4 regions of the Streptomyces nidicola genome follow, and region 4 is predicted to be linked to each of the others. Evidence: riboswitches for the same ligand, from Rfam matches in the RefSeq annotation. Region 4 holds a riboswitch; each other region holds the start of a gene.

Region 1 (2,190 bases), 5.8 Mb from region 4:
CCCCCCACCAGTCGGCGCCGAGCGCGTGCGTCACGATGCCCCACACCTCACCGGGCGGCACGTGCACCGAGCCGATGGCGAGTCCGGCCGTGAGGGAGACGACGAGCAGTGCGGTGAGCAGGAACAGGGTGGCGGTGAGTCTCGCTCCCTGCCCAACGTGCCGTCGACGCGCGCCAGTTGACTGTCTGCCACCTGGTCGTTGGTCGACCGGTTCCTTGTCGCCCACGACGGACGCCGTCACTTGAAGCTCTCCGGGTGCAGTCCGCGCGCCAGACCCTCCACCGCGTACGCCGACCGGACACCCACCAGGGTCGCGGTCAACGGCAGCACGACGAACCGCTTGTGCTTGATGGCGGGGACGTCCGCGAGCGCGGGCTGCGAGAGCAGGTACCGCTTCTTCTGCTCCACGCTCTTGTCGCCCGCGTAGTCGTAGATCGCGATGGCCTCGGGCCCCCGGTCGACCACCTGCTCCCAGGAGACGTCGCCGAACACATCGTCCAGATCGGCGAAGACATTGCGGCCGCCCGCCTCGTGGATCAGGTGCGTGCCCAGGCTTCTGCCGCCCGCGGTGAAGGCGGACTTGTCTCCGCTGTCGTACACGAACACGGGGACGTCCGGTTCGTCTTGGACGGCGGCGCTCGCCTTCTCGACCCGGTGGCGGAGGTCGGAGACGAGGGCGTCGGCGCGGTCGGGGACCCCGAAGATCTTGCCGATGGTGCGTATCTCGGCGTAGGTGTCCCGCATGGTCACGTTCTTCTCGCCGCAGTACTCGCGGTTGAGGTACGTGTCGATGCCCGCGTCGGCGAACGCCTTGCGTGAACGGCCCTCCTTCTCGGCGAATGCGCTGGAGTAGCCGCCGTAGACGAAGTCGGGTTCGGCTTCGAGGACCTTCTCGAACGAGGGCGCCCTCGCCGACAGCTTCGGAACCGACGCGTAGTCCTTGCGCAGGCTCGGCAGGACGGCCGAGTCGGGGAACGCCGTGCCGACCATGCGGTCCTTCAGGCCGAGGGAGAGCATGAGTTCGACGGGGTGCTGATGGATGGTCACCACGCGCGAAGGCGGCTTCTCGTACGTCGTCCTGACGCCGCAGTCGTCGATGGTGACGGGAAAGCCCTTGGTGATCGACGACTGCGGGCCGCCGGCGCGTTCGGCGGCCGACCCGGACGGGCCGCAGCCGGCGGCGAGCACCGTCGCCGACAGCGCGGCGAGGGTGGCCCCGAAGCGCACGACGACACGCCGTCGTCGCACCCGGGGGAGGGAAAGGGAAGGGGGACGGCATGGACCGTCGTACACGTGAAGCCTCCTACGGAGTCCGCGCTCCTCGGAATAAGCCCGCGACGGGTCAGTGACCTGACTCCCGCGCAGCGCTGGCTCGCGCTGCCCGGTCACAGTGGCGGGACCGTGCCGGATTCGCACCGGCTTCCTGTCTCCCGTCGCGGCGATGACCAGGCGATAGTACGCAGTGGTGGGCGAAAGGCAAAGGTGAAGCAAAAGCGGGCGGACGGTGGGGGAGTTGACCACCTGCCGGTGATCACCGGTCGACGGATGCCAAGATGGACCGCCATGACTACAGGCTGGGATGCCCGCGCCGGACGGGCCGCGGTGTTCGCGGCCGTCTGCGTGCTGCTCACAGCACTCGCGCACACGCTCATGTCCGGTGACACCGTGCCTTGGTGGGCGTTGGCCGCAGGCCTCGTGGTCATCGGTGGGGCGGCTTGTGTGCCGGCCGGGCGTGAGCGTGGGCTCCTGCCGGTCGTGGGTCTTGCCGTGGCCGCACAGGCGGCACTTCATCTCTTCTTCTCGTGGGCGCAGGTCTTCGCGCACCCGGCGGCGTCCGGCGGTTCCGTCGCGGGCCGGTGGCTGGACCAGGTGCTGTGCCGTGTGCCCACGGCTTCCATGCCGGCCGACCCCATGGGCGGCATGAGTGGCATGCATGGCATGGCCGGCATGGCGGACATGCCCGAGATGGAATCGCACGGTCATGACATGGGCGGCATGTCACCGTCCGGCATGCTCGTGGCCCACCTCCTGGCTGCCGTGCTGAGCGGACTCTGGCTCGCGTACGGCGAGCAGGCCGCGTTCCGCATCGCGAGGTCCTTCGTCGGGCGGATCGTCGCGCCCTTGAGGCTCCCGCTCCGCCTTCCCGCTCCGCCGCACCGGCCGCGCGTCCAGGTCCGCCGCACGCGGCGC
Region 2 (2,190 bases), 590 kb from region 4:
CATCACCCTCGCCCTGATCACCGGCGGTGTCCTCGGGCACGACGCGGACCCGCCGCTGTGGGTCATCGTCTCGGCCGGTCTGGCGATCGCGCTCGGCACCTACCTGGGCGGCTGGCGCATCATCCGCACCATGGGCAAGGGCCTCACCGAGCTCGCGCCGCAGCAGGGCTTCGCTGCGCAGACCAGTGCGGCGACCGCGATCCTCGCCTCCTCGCACCTGGGCTTCTCCCTCTCCACCACGCAGGTCTGCTCCGGCGGTGTGATGGGCGCCGGCCTCGGCCGCAAGGGCGGCGTCGTCCACTGGTCCACCGCCACCCGGATGTTCGTGGCGTGGGGCCTGACCCTGCCGGCCGCGGGCCTGGTGGGCGCGGGCGCCGAGTTCCTGACCAAGCAGGGCCCGTGGGGCATCGGCCTCACCGCCGCGCTGCTCGTGACCGGCTCGGCGGTCATCTGGAAGCTGTCGCGCCGCAACTCCATCGACCACACCAACGTCACGGCGGACGCGCCGCACACCGCCCCCGCGCAGGAGGCCCCGGGCGTCGTGACGACCGCGATCGCCTCGGTCTCCCCGCCGCCGGTGGGCACGATCGAGACGGTCGAGTCCGAGGCGAAGGTCGCCGACCGGCCGAAGGCCGGTGCGGTGAACGACCCCGCGCGCCCCGCCGGCGCCACGCTGTAGTCAGCGCCGTAGTCAGCGCCGTAGTCAGCGCCGTAGTTCAGAAGGAAGCAGGGCAGGAATGAAGATCGACTGGGCGGCCCTCGGCTCCGTCTTCGGTGTCTCTCTCGTCGTCACCGTGGCCCTCGTCGGCCTGTTCACCCTCGGCATCGTGGGCCTCTCCAAGCGGGAGTCGGCGGCGCGTGACGGTGGCTCGGCGGCGGTCGCGACGTCCGGGGCGTACGCCTGCTTCGCACTGTGCGCGGCGGCTGTGGCCTACGGGATCTATCTGATCGTGGCCTGACACCCAGGTCTGCGTGAGCGGGGTGCGGGACGTGCGACGTCCCGCACCCCGCTTGCGTGATCAACAGCAAGTTGACGTGCCAACTCGGAGCGTGGTGGACTTCCCCCGCCATATACGGCAGCAGTTGAGGAAGCCGGTGCGAATCCGGCGCGGTCCCGCCACTGTGAGCCCCCTTCTCGAAAGGGGCGAGCCAGGAACTCTCGCTGCCGGTCTCGTCGAACCAGGGCGTGGACACCCTGAGTGAGGACACCTACCGCCATGCTCGCCCCGCGCGGCACCTGGCGGCACGAGCGCGTGTACGCGTGCGGTGCCGCCGCCGGAATCTTCGCCGACCTTCTTCTCGGCGATCCGCGCCGTGGGCACCCCGTCGCCGGATTCGGGCGCGCCGCCGCGGCCGTCGAGCGCCGTCTGTGGCGGGACCACCGTGGCGCGGGCGCCCTGCACACCGTGGTGTGTGCCGGTGGCGCCGCCGCTCTCGCCGCCGTCGCCTCCCGTGCCGTACGCCGCTCCCCCGCCGCCTCCGTCGCGTTGACGGCCGCCGCCACCTGGGCCGTCGTCGGCGGGACCTCGCTGGGCCGGGAGGCACGCGGCGTAGGGGCCGCCCTTGAGGCCGGTGACGTGGAGCGCGCGCGGGAGCTGCTGCCCCGGCTGTGCGGCCGTGATCCGCAGGGGCTCGACGCCGACGGGATCGCCCGCGGCGTCGTCGAGTCCGTCGCCGAGAACACCTCCGACGCCGTCGTGGGCGCGCTCGTGTGGGGCGCGCTCGGCGGGGTTCCGGGCCTGGTGGCCTTCCGCGCCGTGAACACGCTCGACGCGATGGTCGGGCACAAGTCCGCGAAGTACCGGCGGTTCGGCTGGGCCTCGGCCCGCCTCGACGACGTGGCCGGCTGGCCGGGGGCCCGGCTGACGGGTGCGCTCGCCGTCCTCGCCGGTGGCCGCCCCCGGGAGGCGCTGGACGCGTGGCGGGCGGACGCCGGGCGGCATCCGAGCCCGAACGCCGGTGTCGTCGAGTCCTCCTTCGCGGGGGCGCTCGGGGTGCGGCTCGGCGGGACCTTGGCGTACGGCGGCCGGGTCGAGCACCGGCCGGTGCTGAACGCGCCGGGGCGGGCGGTCGAGGTGCGTGATGTGGATCGGGCCGTGCGCTTGTCGCGGCGGGTGTCTCTGTTGGCGTTGGGAGTCTGTGTGGGTGCGCGAGTCTGTGTGGGTGCGCGACGGATACGAGCGCGGGGGC
Region 3 (2,190 bases), 5.8 Mb from region 4:
GCGGTCCGCTCGGTGTACGGCTGCGAGCGGCGCCCGTCGTCCTCGGTGACGGCGGCGGCGCGCCTCCGCACCGCCGGATCGCGCGTGATGGGCGAGGTGGCGCGCGAGTTCAACGCGGCGCGGTTGGCAGCGAGTTCGGCCGAGACCACGCCGGTTCCCCGGGTCAGGCCCTTGGCGAGGGTGGCGACCTCGGTGGTCTTCTGGCGGGCGAAGGCGAGCCAGCGCCGGATCTGCGGCTCGATGTCCCGCTCCACGGACGCGTCCAGCGGGACGTGCAACAGCGAGCAGGAAGCGGCCACGTCGACGCGCTCGGCGAGCCCGAGCAGGGTGCCGAGCGTGGCGAGGGACCGCTCCAGGTCGTTGACCCAGACGTTGCGGCCGTCCACCACGCCGGCGACGAGGCGCTTGCCGGGCAGGCCGCCGGCGGCGGCGAGTTCGTCGAGGTTGGCGGCGGCGGAGCCGGTGAAGTCGAGGGCGAGGCCGTCGACGGGGGCCTTGGCGAGCACCGGCAGGGCCTCGCCGAGCCGGTCGAAGTACGAGGCGACCAGGAGCTTCGGGCGGTCGACGAGGGCGCCGAGGTCACGGTAGGCGCGGGCGGCGGCGTTCAGCTCGGCCGGGGTGCGGTCCTGGACCAGCGCGGGCTCGTCGAGCTGCACCCAGGTGGCACCCGAGGCGCGCAGGTCGGTGAGGACCTCGGCGTATACGGGCAGCAGCCGGTCCAGCAGGGTGAGCGGATCGAAATCGTCCGCCACGCCCGGGGCGGGCTTCGACAGGAGAAGATAGGTGACAGGTCCGACCAGCACCGGACGACCGTCAAGGCCCAGGCCGAGGGCTTCTCGCAGCTCTGCGACCTGCTTGCCGGAATCGGCGGTGAACACCGTGTCAGGACCCAACTCCGGTACCAGATAGTGGTAGTTGGTGTCGAACCACTTGGTCATCTCCAGCGGAGCGACGTCCTGGGTGCCGCGGGCCATGGCGAAGTACCCGTCCAGGGCGTCCGCCGCGACGGCGGCCCGGTGGCGCTCGGGCACCGCCCCGACCATCATGGTCGTGTCCAGGACGTGGTCGTAGTAGGAGAAGTCGCCGGTCGGCACCTCGTCGATGCCGGACGCGGCCAGGTCCTGCCAGGTGGCGCGGCGCAGTTCGGCGGCGGTGGAGCGGAGAGTGTCGGCGGCGACGCGGCCCTTCCAGTAGCCCTCGATCGCCTTCTTCAGTTCGCGGTTCGGGCCCTGGCGGGGGTAGCCGTACACGGTGGCCCGTGCGGCTGCGGTCTTTGTGATCGCGGTCCTGGTGGTCACGGAAATCTCCTTCGAGAGACGTATCCCTGGGATCCCGGAGGCTTCTGCGGCACGAAGGAGTGACACCACCGTGGCGGCGACCGCGCGCTGCGAGGCGCGGCCTTCCGCCGGTATGTGTACGCCGACCCGCCCTCGAGGTCACCGAGATCTCCGCGCACGATTCGTCCGTGCGCGGGCAGTCGGCAGGTCTTCGGACTCGCGGGCACGCCCACCCGAAAGGGCGGACACCTAGTGACCGTCGCTTCCCGGACCCCTGTTCCGGAGTCCAGTGCGTATGACGGCGGTCGTTCCCACTCACCGCTGCGGGGCAGTCCCGGATTCCCACCGGGTTCCCTCTTGCGACGCCCCGTCTGGCGGGCGGGGCGAACCAGCTGCGTCGTTCACCCTACGGGTCCGCGCCCGGCGGCCGCCACAACGTCCGGCCCGCCGGCCGCTCGGCGCCGGATGGCATCATGGCCGCGAACACGGGCGACGGCGGCCCCGAGGAACCGGTGCGGAACTCCTCGGCGAGAGGGAGGAAGCGGTATGCCCGAACGGCTCGCGCAGACGGAAGTGGCGCCGGAACAGGTCGCCGAGGCGCTGCGCGACGTGTCGCGGATCGGCGGATTCTTCGCCCTCGACACGGCCCCGACGCGGTCGTCCGGAGCCGGAGCCGGAGCCGAAGTTGAAGCTGAAGTCGACGCCGACGCACGGCTCGTGCGCGCCGGGCTCGCCGAACGGGCCCAGGCGGTCAACGACCACTACCGCACACCCGAACCCCGTATCGGCGTCTCCATCGCCCACCTGGGTCTCGCGGCCCGCCTTTGGTCACCGGTCCTCGCCTGCGCGCTCGTCCACGGGATCGTGCCGACGATGAGCGCGGTGGAGTGGTCGGGCGAGGGCTCGGCCATCC
Region 4 (2,190 bases):
ATGATCCACCAGTTGGCGCCGCTGCCACCGTCGTCCTTCGTCTCGTCCGAGTCCGAAGCGGACGACTTCGTGGAGGCGGGCTCCGGGCCGGTCTTGTTGAGCGCGCTCACCAGGTCCGTGCCGCCGAAGTCGCGGGGGTCGTTGCCGGTGGCGTGCGCCGCGAAGATCAGCTCGGCGTAGGCGGCGGGTCCGGTCTGCGCGGCCCAGCCCTTCGCGTTCTTCTCCAGCCAGGTGTACGAGTCCTTCGTGGCCTTGACGCCCTCCGCGGCTGCGACGGCGGTGACCGCGTCGGCGGTGTTGCCGTAGTCGGGCTGGTCCGTGGCGCCGGCCAGCTGGGACTTCAGGTAGAGGTGGGTGTCGAGCTGGTTCTGGAGGTAGACGGCGCCGTTGTGCGCGATGTCCTTCGCGCTCTTGCCGTCCTCGCAGGTGTACGCGTCCGGGGCCGTGCCCTTGCCGGGTGCGAAGCCGGTGCCGAGGGCGCCGAGCACACCGGCGGCGGTGGCGTCGGCGTTCGCGGCGAGCTCGCCCTTCTTGTCCGGCTGGTAGGCGAGGGCGCCGCCGTCCTTGCCCTTGGCGCAGGGGAGGGCGAGGGACGCGAGGGCGTCGGTGCCGGTCTTGCCCTTGCCCGACTTCACCTCGGACGGCTTCTCACCGGCCGCGGCGAGGGCGCCGATGGCGACGGACGTGGAGTTCGCGTCGCTGTCCATGCCCTGGCTGTAGCCCCAGCCGCCGTCGGCGTTCTGGGTCTTCTTCAGCCGGTCGACGCCCTTGGCGACCTCGCCGTCACGGCCGCCGACCGCGGCGAGGGCCTGGACGGCGGCCGCGGTGGCGTTGCTGTCGATCTTGGTTTTGGCGTCGCAGGGCTTGGTGGGCTCGGCGCGGAAGGCGGCGAAGCCGCCGTTCTCGCACTGCTGCCCGGCCAGCCAGTCCACGGCCTTCTTGGCGGGCTTGACGCCCACGGTGTCCTGCGCGACCAGCGCCAGGGACTGCCGCCAGACGCCGTCGTACGTGGGGTCGCTCTTGCCGTAGAGGCCCGACGGGACGGCCGTCTTCGGCGAGGGGGAGGCACTGTCCGCGCTCGCGGCCTGCGCGCCCATGGCGCCGATGGCGACGGTCGCGGCGACGAGCGCGGCGCTGCGGCGAATGTTCATGGTGGGGCGGGTGCCTCTCCCTGCGGGGAGCGGGGCGGCGCGGCACACGGAGGTACCGGGCGGCTCCGGCTCCGTATTCCTCGACGGTCCTGAGCCGAGCGCGTACGTATGAGGCATTCCGGCTGTCACGGCTGCGGGTCAGCGCCGGATTTGCACCGGCTTCCCCTCGTACGTACGTACTGACGACGTCTTTACTGTACCCGGCGGGGTGGCCCCGGCCCCCGGACTCCGCCCCGGCCACCCGCGCGGGGCTCCGCCCCGGACCTCGCGCCTCAAACGCCGGCGGGGCTGGAAATGCCGCACCGGCGTGACGGCCTCGGGGCTCTGCCCCGGACCCCGCTGCTCAATTGCCGCAGGGGCTTGATAGATCAAGCCCCGCCGGCGAAAGACCGATCAAGCCCCGCCGGCGATGGGCCTGTCGAGCCCTGCGGCGGGTGGGCAAATTCAGCCCCGCCGGCGATTGAGGCGCGGGGGCCGGGGCGGAGCCCCGAGGCCGTAACGCCGGTGCCGGTGGTCAGCGGACGTCGACCGGGCCGTCGTCGCTGCCGCGCGGAGCGCCTACGTAGGGCTCGACCGCCGAGCCGAACCCGTCCGCACCCTCACCGGAGAGGTTCTTGCGGACCGAGTCGAGGATGGTGAGGCCCTGGCCGACCAGGCCCGCCGCGATCTCGCCCAGGCCGTCCGCCCCGTTCAGGACGTTGACGTTCGCTCCGGCGAGCCCCGCCGACGCCTCCTTCACGATCTGCGGCAGCTGGTCGATGAGCATGCGGTCGAGGGCGACCCGGTCGTACGACGCCGCCGCCTCCGCCTGGATCTTCATCCGCTCGGCCTCGGCGAGGGCCAGCACGCGGATGCGCTCCGCGTCGGCCTGCGCCGGCTTCACGACCTCCGAGATCAGCTGCTTCTCCCGCAACTCGGCCTGCTTCATGGCAAGTTCCGTCTGCGCCGCGAGGACCTCCTGCTGGGCGTGCGCGAGCGCGAGCGGGCCCGCCTGCTCGGCCTGCGCCTTGGCCCGGTCGACCTGCGCGTTGTACTCGGC

What was found. A riboswitch is a leader RNA that binds a small molecule or an ion and turns the genes downstream of it on or off. The one in region 4 is predicted to bind cobalamin.
Region 1: it holds a riboswitch for cobalamin, as region 4 does, so the genes downstream of both, ACOKM3_RS02575 (ABC transporter substrate-binding protein) here and ACOKM3_RS28470 (prenyltransferase/squalene oxidase repeat-containing protein) in region 4, are expected to answer to the same signal.
Region 2: it holds a riboswitch for cobalamin, as region 4 does, so the genes downstream of both, ACOKM3_RS31145 (cobalamin biosynthesis protein) here and ACOKM3_RS28470 (prenyltransferase/squalene oxidase repeat-containing protein) in region 4, are expected to answer to the same signal.
Region 3: it holds a riboswitch for cobalamin, as region 4 does, so the genes downstream of both, metE (5-methyltetrahydropteroyltriglutamate--homocysteine S-methyltransferase) here and ACOKM3_RS28470 (prenyltransferase/squalene oxidase repeat-containing protein) in region 4, are expected to answer to the same signal.

What each region holds. Positions count from the first base shown of each region.
Region 1 is NZ_JBNBPI010000001.1:544,521-546,710, reverse strand. Features, by position in the region: gene ACOKM3_RS02580 (FecCD family ABC transporter permease) at 1-241, opposite strand, end outside; gene ACOKM3_RS02575 (ABC transporter substrate-binding protein) at 238-1,293, opposite strand; cobalamin riboswitch at 1,324-1,465, opposite strand; gene ACOKM3_RS02570 (hypothetical protein) at 1,564-2,190, shown strand, end outside.
Region 2 is NZ_JBNBPI010000001.1:6,901,831-6,904,020, reverse strand. Features, by position in the region: gene ACOKM3_RS31155 (inorganic phosphate transporter) at 1-679, shown strand, start outside; gene ACOKM3_RS31150 (hypothetical protein) at 738-959, shown strand; cobalamin riboswitch at 1,039-1,180, shown strand; gene ACOKM3_RS31145 (cobalamin biosynthesis protein) at 1,218-2,190, shown strand, end outside.
Region 3 is NZ_JBNBPI010000001.1:539,526-541,715, reverse strand. Features, by position in the region: gene metE (5-methyltetrahydropteroyltriglutamate--homocysteine S-methyltransferase) at 1-1,298, opposite strand, end outside; cobalamin riboswitch at 1,475-1,672, opposite strand; gene ACOKM3_RS02555 ((2Fe-2S)-binding protein) at 1,824-2,190, shown strand, end outside.
Region 4 is NZ_JBNBPI010000001.1:6,307,918-6,310,107, forward strand. Features, by position in the region: gene ACOKM3_RS28470 (prenyltransferase/squalene oxidase repeat-containing protein) at 1-1,151, opposite strand, end outside; adenosylcobalamin-variant (AdoCbl-variant) riboswitch at 1,255-1,330, opposite strand; gene ACOKM3_RS28475 (flotillin family protein) at 1,666-2,190, opposite strand, start outside.